DNA from 2 places in the Streptomyces sp. NPDC059989 genome. Region 1 is predicted to be linked to the other one. Evidence: riboswitches for the same ligand, from Rfam matches in the RefSeq annotation. Region 1 holds a riboswitch; the other holds the start of a gene.
What was found. A riboswitch is a leader RNA that binds a small molecule or an ion and turns the genes downstream of it on or off. The one in region 1 is predicted to bind thiamine pyrophosphate.

Region 1 (4,255 bases):
GCCGCCGCCATCAGGACCGGCTCCTGGGCGCGGGTCACCGCCGAGGCCAGCATCACCGCCGCGCAGCCCAGTTCCATCGCCAGGGCGGCGTCGGAGGCCGTGCCCGCCCCCGCGTCCAGGATCACCGGGACCCCCGCCCGCTCCACGATCAGCTCGAAGTTGTGCGGGTTGCGGATGCCCATGCCCGAGCCGATGGGGGAGCCCAGCGGCATGATCGCCGCGCAGCCCACGTCCTCCAGCTTGCGCGCGAGCACCGGGTCGTCGTTCGTGTACGGGAGCACCGTGAAGCCCTCGTCGACCAGGATCTCGGCGGCGTCCAGCAGCTCGACGCCGTCGGGCAGGAGGGTCCGCTCGTCCGCGACGACCTCCAGCTTGATCCAGTCGGTGCCCAGGGCCTCCCGGGCCAGCCGGGCCGTGAGTACCGCCTCGCCCGCGGTGAAGCAGCCCGCGGTGTTCGGCAGGACCGCGATGTCCAGCTTCGACAGGACGGACAGGACGGAGCCCTGGACCGTGGGGTCCAGGCGGCGCATCGCCACCGTGGTGAGTTCGGTGCCGGAGGTGACGAGGGCCCGTTCCAGGGTGTCCAGGCTCGGGGCCCCGCCCGTACCCATGATCAGGCGGGAGGAGAAGGTGCGGTCGCCGAGGGTGAAGAGGTCGTCTGCCATGCCCCTCAGCCTCCCTGGACCGCGGTGAGGATCTCGATCCGGTCGCCCTCGCCCACCGGCGTGGCGGGCCACTGCCCGCGCGGGACCACGGTCTCGTTGAGTGCCGCGGCCACGCCGGAGGGGGCCGTGGTCAGGATGGCGACCACCGCGTCGAGCGTGGTGCCGGCCGCGACCTCGCGCGGCTCGCCGTTGACGGAGACGGATACGGAGACGGGGAAGGTCATGCGTACGACTCCTGTCGTGCGGTGGAGAAGCGGCGCGGGGTGAAGGGGCGTGCGATGTCCGGCAGTTCGCCGGTGGTCAGCAGCTCCGCCATCACGTCGCCGGTGAGCGGGGTCAGCAGCACCCCGTTGCGGTAGTGCCCGGTGGCCAGGTGCAGGCCCGGCAGGTCGGTCGGGCCCAGCAGCGGGGCGTTGTCGGGGGAGCCGGGCCGCAGTCCCGCCCGGGTTTCGGTGAGGGGGAGTTCGGTGATGCCGGGCACCAGCTCGTGGGCGTCGCGGAGGAGTTCGTAGACCCCGCCCGCGGTGACCGTGGTGTCCCAGCCGAGTTCCTCGCTGGTGGCGCCGATGACGAGCTCGCCGTTCTCGCGCGGCACGAGGTAGACGTGGCTGCCGCGCACGACCGCCCGTACCGTCCGCGACAGGAACGGCGCGTACGCCGCCGGTACGGACAGGCGCAGGACCTGGCCCTTGACCGGCCGTACGGGGGCCACGACCTCGGGCGGTACGCCCGTCAGCCGGCCGCTGAGCGAGCCCGCCGCCAGGACCACCTGGTCCGCGCGCAGCTCCGTACCGTCGTCGAGGACGGCCCCGGCCGCCCGGTCGGCGGTGACGAGCAGCCGTTCCGCGGCCGCCCGGTGGAGGGCCACCCCGGCCCCCTCGCAGGCGGCCAGCAGGGCGGCCGCGAGCCGGCGCGGGTCGACCTGGTGGTCGCCGTCCACGCGCAGGCCGCCACGGACGCCCGGGGCCAGCATCGGCTCCAGGCGGCGGCACTCGCGGCCGGTGAGCCACTCGGACTCCAGGCCGCAGCGGCGCTGGAGGGCGTGCAGCTCGCGCAGGTGGAGCCGGTCGTCGGCGTCGAGGGCGACGGCGAGGGTGCCGCAGGCGCGGTAGCCGATGTCCATGCCGCCGGCGGCGTCGGCGAGTTCGGCGGCGAACTCCGGGTAGCGCTCGGCGGAGGCGAGACCCAGGCCCAGCAGGGCTTCCTCGCCGTAGTGCAGTTCGGTGACGGGGGCCAGCATGCCGGCCGCGACCTGGGCGGCTCCGCCGCCGGGCGCCGGGTCGGCGAGCACGGTGCGCAGGCCGCGCCGCGCCGCCCGCCAGGCCGTGACCAGGCCGATGATGCCGCCCCCGATGACGAGGACGTCGGATCCGTTTCGACCGGATCCGTTCCGAGATGAGTGCATGGGCGTCCAGCCCCTCCCTTCGCCGGCATGACCCGGATCAGGTTCGTACGGTCGGAGGCCGGCCAGCCTCCCTCTCAGCCCGGTGCGCCCGGACTCCCGCGATAGGTACGGTGGCCAGACTATCCCTGCCGCGGACGGCGGGTAAGGGGCACCTCTTCCTGACGGCCCGTCAGGTGATTAGGGTGTCCGGATGATCATGCAGATGGAACAGACCGAGAACGGCGTCGTGATCGTCGGCGCCGGAATGGCCGGGGTGCAGACCGCGGTCGCGCTGCGGGAGCAGGGCTTCACCGGCCCGCTGACCCTGCTGGGAGCCGAACCCCACCAGCCCTACGACCGGCCCCCGCTGTCCAAGGCGGTGCTGCTCGGCAAGGCCGAGGACTCCGCCTTCGACGTGGACTTCGAAGGGCTCGGCATCGAGCTCAGGCTCGGCACGGAGGTCACCGGACTGCGGGCCGCCGACCGCGAGCTGGACACCGAGGCGGGCCCGGTCCCGTACGGGATCCTCGTGCTGGCGACCGGCGCCGAGCCGATGACCCTGCCCGGCACCGCCGGCGTCCCGGGCGTCCACCTCCTGCGCACCCTGGACGACGCGGCGCGGCTGCGCCCGGTCCTGGCGCAGGCGCCGTCGACGGTGGTCGTCGGGGCGGGCTGGATCGGCGCGGAGTTCGCCACCGCGGCCCGGGAGTCGGGCTGCGAGGTCACCGTGGTCGAGGCCGCGGACCGGGTCCTGGCCGGGGCGATGCCAGCGGAGGTCGCCGAGCCCATGGCGGGCTGGTACGCGGAGGCCGGCGCCGAGCTGATCACCGGCGCGAAGGTCGCCGGGATCGAGGAGGGCCGGGTCCTGCTGGCCGACGGGCGGGCCCTGCCGGCCGGCGCGGTGGTGGTCGGCATCGGCGCCCGCCCCGCCACCGGATGGATGGCCGGGACCGGCGTGGAGCTGGGCCCCGACGGCGCGGTCCTCGCCGACGAGTACCTGCGCACCTCGCTGCCCGGCGTGTACGCCGTCGGCGACTGCGCCTCCTTCCCGTCCGGGCGGTACGGGAAGCGGCTGCTCGTGCACCACTGGGACAACGCGCTCCAGGGGCCGCGCACGGTCGCCGCGAACATCCTGGCCGGCGAGCCGGCCAAGGTCTACGACCCGGTGCCGTACTTCTGGTCGGAGCAGTTCGGGCGCTTCGTGCAGTACGCCGGCCACCACGGCGGGGCCGACACGATGCTCTGGCGCGGGGACCCGGCCGAGCGCGCCTGGTCGGTGTGCTGGCTGCGCGGCGGCGCCCTGGTCGCCGTCCTGGCGGTGGGCCGCCCGCGCGACGTGGCGCAGGGGCGGCGGCTGATCGAGACGGGGGAGTCGGTGGATCCGGCCAAGGTCTCCGACCCCGGGGTCGCGCTGAAGTCCGCCACCCTTTAGCGGGCCGGGCCGCCGCTGCGCGGAACGGTCCCCTACCCGCCCTTCCACCGTTCCCCGGGCTCCGCCCGGACCCACGCCTCAAACGCCGGCGAGGCTGCGTTTGGCTCCGGCCGGAGCGAAATCCAGCCCCTCCGGCGTTTGAGGAGCGGGGTCCGGGGCGGAGCCCCGTGTCCCCGGGGCGGGACCCGGACGGGGCGCTCCGAGTACCGGCGGCGGAGCCGAGATGGCAGGCTTGTGCCCGTGACCGAGATTGACGCAAAGATCGATGCCCTTGTCCCCTCCTGGCTGTACCTCCCCGACATCGCGGAGATGCTCGACGTCGAGGTGACCCGGGTCCGCCAGATGGTCAAGGAAGGTCAGCTGCTCGCCGTGCGCCGCGGCGAGAACCGCTCCCTCCAGGTACCCGCGCCCTTCCTCGACGGAGACAAGGTCGTCAAGGGCCTGGTCGGCCTGCTGACCGTGCTCCGCGACGACGGCTTCTCCGACGCGGAGATCCTGGAGTGGATGTTCACCCCGGACCCGACCCTGCCCGGCACCCCCGCCCAGGCGCTGAGCGAGAATCGCGGCACGGAGGTCAAGCGCCGCGCCCAGGCGCTCGCCCTCTGACCTGATCCGCATCCGCTCCACCGCGGTGTACGGGCCCCCGGGCCCGTACACCGCTTCCACCACGGGGGGTACACCCATGCAGCAGCTGTCCGACGCCCGGCTCTACCTGTGCACGGACGCCCGCAAGAAGCAGGGCGACCTCCCCGAATTCCTGGACGCCGTCCTGGC
Region 2 (4,255 bases), on a different contig from region 1:
CGCGATGAAGACGGTGGCACCGAACTCCCCCAGCGAGACCGCAAAGGCGAACCCGGCCGCGATCAGCAGCGCCCGCCGCACCAGCGGCAGGTCCACCTCCCGCCAGGCCCGCAGCGGGGAGGCGCCGAGCACGGCGGCGGCCTCCCGCAGCCGCCCGTCCACCGCGCGCAGCACCGGCAGCATGGTCCGTACGACGAACGGCACGCCCACCAGCGCCTGCGCGAGCGGCACCAGGATCCACGAGGTCCGCAGGTCCAGCGGCGGCTTGTCCAGCGTGATCAGGAAGCCGAAGCCCACCGTCACGGCGGAGACGCCCAGCGGGAGCATCAGCAGCGCGTCGAAGCCCCGTACGAAACGGCCCCCGCGCCGGGTCAGTGCCGCGGCCGCGAGCCCGCCGATGACCAGGGCGATCGCGGTGGCGGCGAGCGCGTACTGCAGGGAGTTCCCGATCGCCTCCAGCGGCGGTACGAGGAAGGTTCCGCCACCGGCGCCCGCGTCCTGCAGGGCCCGGTAGAAGCCGAGGCCGTATCCGCCGGGGGCGTCGAAGGAGCGTTCCACCAGCACGCCCAGTGGCAGCACGATCAGCAGCGCCACCGTCAGCAGCACCCCGCCCAGCAGGGCCCGCTGCGCCCAGCCGCGCGGCCGGTGCGTGGTGCGGCCCGGATCCACCAGCCGCAGCGCGGTCTCCCGCTTGCGCACGGTCCAGGCGTGCACTGCGAGGATCGCGCCGATCGCGGCGAACTGGACCATCGTCAGTACGGCGGCCGTCGGCAGGTCCAGGAGCTGCGCGGTCTGCCGGTAGACCTCCACCTCCAGGGTGGAGTACGAGGGGCCGCCCAGGATCAGTACGACGCCGAAGGAGCTGAAGGTGAACAGGAACACCATCAGCGAGGCGGCGGCCACCGACGGGGCCAGCGCGGGCAGCGTCACCCGCCGCCAGGCCGTGAACCGCCCGGCGCCCAGCACCCGGGCGGCCTCCTCCTGGCGCGGATCCAGCTGGGCCCACAGCCCGCCGACCGTGCGGACGACGACGGCGTAGTTGAAGAAGACGTGCGCGAGCAGGATCGCCCAGACCGTGGTGTCGAGCCGGATCCCCATCGCTTCGTCCATCAGCCCGCCGCGTCCCAGCAGCGCGAGGAAGGCGGTGCCGACGACCACGGTCGGCAGCACGAAGGGCACGGTCACCACGGCCCGCAGCAGCTGCTTGCCGGGGAACTCGAAGCGCGCGAAGACGTATGCGCCGGGGAGTGCGATCAGCAGCGTGAGCGCGGTGGAGGCGAGCGCCTGCCAGGTGGTGAACCACAGCACACCGGCGATGTCGGGCCGGGTCAGCACCTCGCCGATCCGGCCGAACTGCCACCCGTCGCCGGTCTTGAGGCCGCGCCCGACGATCGCGGCGACGGGGTAGGCGAAGAACAGCCCGAAGAAGGCGAGGGGCACGGCCATCAGGGCGAGCCGCACGGCGGTCGCCCGCGGCCCCTCGCGGGGGCCGGGGTCCGGCGCGGCGCCCCCCGGCGCCGCGCCCGACTCCTTGGTGCCGCCTACTTCACGACGAGCGAGGTCCATGCCTTGACCCACTGCTCACGGTTCTTGGCGATGGTCTCGGGAGCCACGTTCTCGGGCTTCTCGACCACCACACCGTGCTTGGTGAACAGCTCCGGCAGGGAAGCGTCCTTCGTCACGGGGTTCACGAACATCTGGAGCGGCATGTCCTCCTGGAACTTCTTGCTGATCAGGAAGTCCAGCAGGGCCTTGCCGCCCGCCTCGTTCTTCGCTCCCTTGAGCAGGCCCGCGAACTCGACCTGGCGGAAGCAGGTGCCGGTGGAGACACCGGTCGGGGCCTCGGCCGGCTGCGGCTCGCCGTACAGCACCTCGACCGGCGGGCTGGAGGCGTAGGAGACGACCAGCGGGCGGTCGCCCTTGGCCTTCTTGCCGCCCGCGGAGCCGGAGAACCGCTCGTTGTAGGCCTGCTCCCAGCCGTCGACGACCTCGACGCCGTTGGCCTTGAGCTTGCTCCAGTAGTCCTTCCAGCCCTCCTCGCCGTACTTGCCGACGGAGGCGAGCATGAAGCCGAGGCCGGGCGAGGAGGTCGCGGCGTTCTCGGTGACCAGCAGGTTCTTGTACTCGGGCTTGATCAGGTCGTCCAGCGTCTGCGGCGGGGCGATCTTCTTGTCGGCGAAGTAGGCCTTGTCGTAGTTGACGCAGATGTCGCCGGAGTCGATCGGGGTGACCCGGTGTTCCTTGTCGAGCACGTACTCGGGCTTGACCGCGTCCAGGCCCTTGGCCTCGTACGCGGTGAAGATGCCGTTGTCGAGGGCGCGCGAGAGGAGGGTGTTGTCCACGCCGAAGAAGACGTCGCCGCGCGGGGAGCCCTTGGTGAGGATCTCCTGGTTCAGCGCGGCGCCCGCGTCCCCGGACTTCAGGACCTTCACGGTGTAGCCGCTCTGCTGCTCGAACTCCTTCAGGACCGCCTCGGTCACGTTGAAGGAGTCGTGGGAGACGAGGGTGACGGTCTTGTCGGTCGCGCCCGCGGACTTGTCGTTCGCGTCGCCGCACGCGCTCAGCGTGGTGACGCCCAGCGCGGCCGCGAGCGCGGCGCCCGCGATCTTCTTGGTGGTGCTCACTGGTGAATTCCTCCTGGGATGTCCAGGAGAAGACGCGGCCCTGCCCGGCGCTCTGTGGGAGCGGACGCCGGGCAGGGCGCAACAGCTTGAGTGGTGACCGAACTTCCTACCCCGAATGACCGGGGCGAGGTTCAGAGGGTCTGCGGATGACGGTTGCCGCACTCTCAGCGCTGTGGCGCTCCCCTGTCGGAATATGAAATTGGTTCGGCCACAGGGTACCCCGTGGCCGAATGCGAGCCTTCGTGACCGAAATCTAGCGCTCGGAGGCGGCGAGCTGGCCGCACGCGCCGTCGATCTCCTGGCCGCGGGTGTCCCGTACGGTCACGGGAACGCCGTGCCGGGCGATGGCCTCCACGAAGGCCTTCTCGTCCTCGGGCCGCGAGGCGGTCCACTTGGAGCCCGGCGTCGGGTTCAGCGGGATCAGGTTGACGTGGACGCGCTTGCCCTTGAGCAGCTTGCCCAGGAGGTCGCCGCGCCAGGCCTGGTCGTTGATGTCGCGGATCAGGGCGTACTCGATGGAGATCCGGCGGCCGGACTTCTCGGCGTACTCCCAGGCCGCGCCGAGCACCTCGCGGACGTTCCAGCGGGTGTTCACGGGGACCAGGGTGTCGCGCAGCTCGTCGTCGGGCGCGTGCAGCGAGACGGCGAGGCGGCACTTGAAGCCCTCGTCGGCGAAGCGCAGCATGGCCGGGACCAGGCCGACGGTGGAGATGGTGATGCCGCGCTGCGACAGGCCCAGGCCGTCGGGCTCCGGGTCGGTGAGGCGGCGGATGGCGCCGACCACGCGGTTGTAGTTGGCCAGCGGCTCGCCCATGCCCATGAAGACGATGTTCGACAGCCGGGCGGGGCCGCCGGGGACCTCGCCGTCGCGCAGGGCGCGCATGCCGTCGACGATCTGGTGCACGATCTCGGCGGTGGAGAGGTTGCGGTCCAGGCCGGCCTGGCCGGTGGCGCAGAACGGACAGTTCATGCCGCAGCCGGCCTGCGAGGAGATGCACATGGTGACCCGGTCGGGGTAGCGCATCAGCACGGACTCGACGAGCGTGCCGTCGTGCAGCTTCCACAGGGTCTTGCGGGTGGTGTCGTCGTCGCACGAGATGTGCCGGATGACGTTCATCAGGTCCGGCAGCAGCTCCTGCTGGAGCTTCTCGCGGGAGCCCGCCGGGATGTCCGTCCACTCGGCCGGGTCGTGCGCGTACCGCGCGAAGTAGTGCTGCGAGAGCTGCTTGGCCCGGAACGGCTTCTCGCCGATCGCGGCGACCGCCTCGCGGCGCTCGGCCGGGGTCATGTCGGCGAGGTGCCGGGGCGGCTTCTTGGCCCCGCGAGGGGCGACGAAGGTGAGCTCTCCCGGAACAGGGCGGGCCATGGCTGGTACTCCTCGTAAGACGAAAGGCGCGCCGCAGAAGCAGCGCGCCCTTCAAGAGTAACCGCCCGGACGGTATCAGCCCGTGCCGACGAAGGCCGCCAGCAGCAGCCAGACCACCGGGGCGGTCGGCAGCAGCGAGTCGAGCCGGTCCATGATGCCGCCGTGGCCGGGGAGCAGGGTGCCCATGTCCTTGATCCCCAGGTCACGCTTGATCATCGACTCGCCGAGGTCGCCCAGGGTCGCGCTGACCGCGACCGCCAGCCCC

Region 2: it holds a riboswitch for thiamine pyrophosphate, as region 1 does, so the genes downstream of both, ACFWBN_RS15120 (thiamine ABC transporter substrate binding subunit) here and thiO (glycine oxidase ThiO) in region 1, are expected to answer to the same signal.

Annotation. Positions count from the first base shown of each region.
Region 1 covers NZ_JBHWUO010000084.1:18,416-22,670, reverse strand. Annotated here, with positions in the region: gene ACFWBN_RS37595 (thiazole synthase) at 1-665, opposite strand, end outside; gene thiS (sulfur carrier protein ThiS) at 671-889, opposite strand; gene thiO (glycine oxidase ThiO) at 886-2,070, opposite strand; TPP riboswitch at 2,068-2,180, opposite strand; gene ACFWBN_RS37580 (NAD(P)/FAD-dependent oxidoreductase) at 2,267-3,481, shown strand; gene ACFWBN_RS37575 (Rv2175c family DNA-binding protein) at 3,722-4,087, shown strand; gene thiE (thiamine phosphate synthase) at 4,164-4,255, shown strand, end outside.
Region 2 covers NZ_JBHWUO010000014.1:81,403-85,657, reverse strand. Annotated here, with positions in the region: gene ACFWBN_RS15125 (ABC transporter permease) at 1-1,446, opposite strand, end outside; gene ACFWBN_RS15120 (thiamine ABC transporter substrate binding subunit) at 1,542-2,624, opposite strand; TPP riboswitch at 2,710-2,819, opposite strand; gene rlmN (23S rRNA (adenine(2503)-C(2))-methyltransferase RlmN) at 2,878-3,990, opposite strand; gene ACFWBN_RS15110 (phosphatidate cytidylyltransferase) at 4,066-4,255, opposite strand, start outside.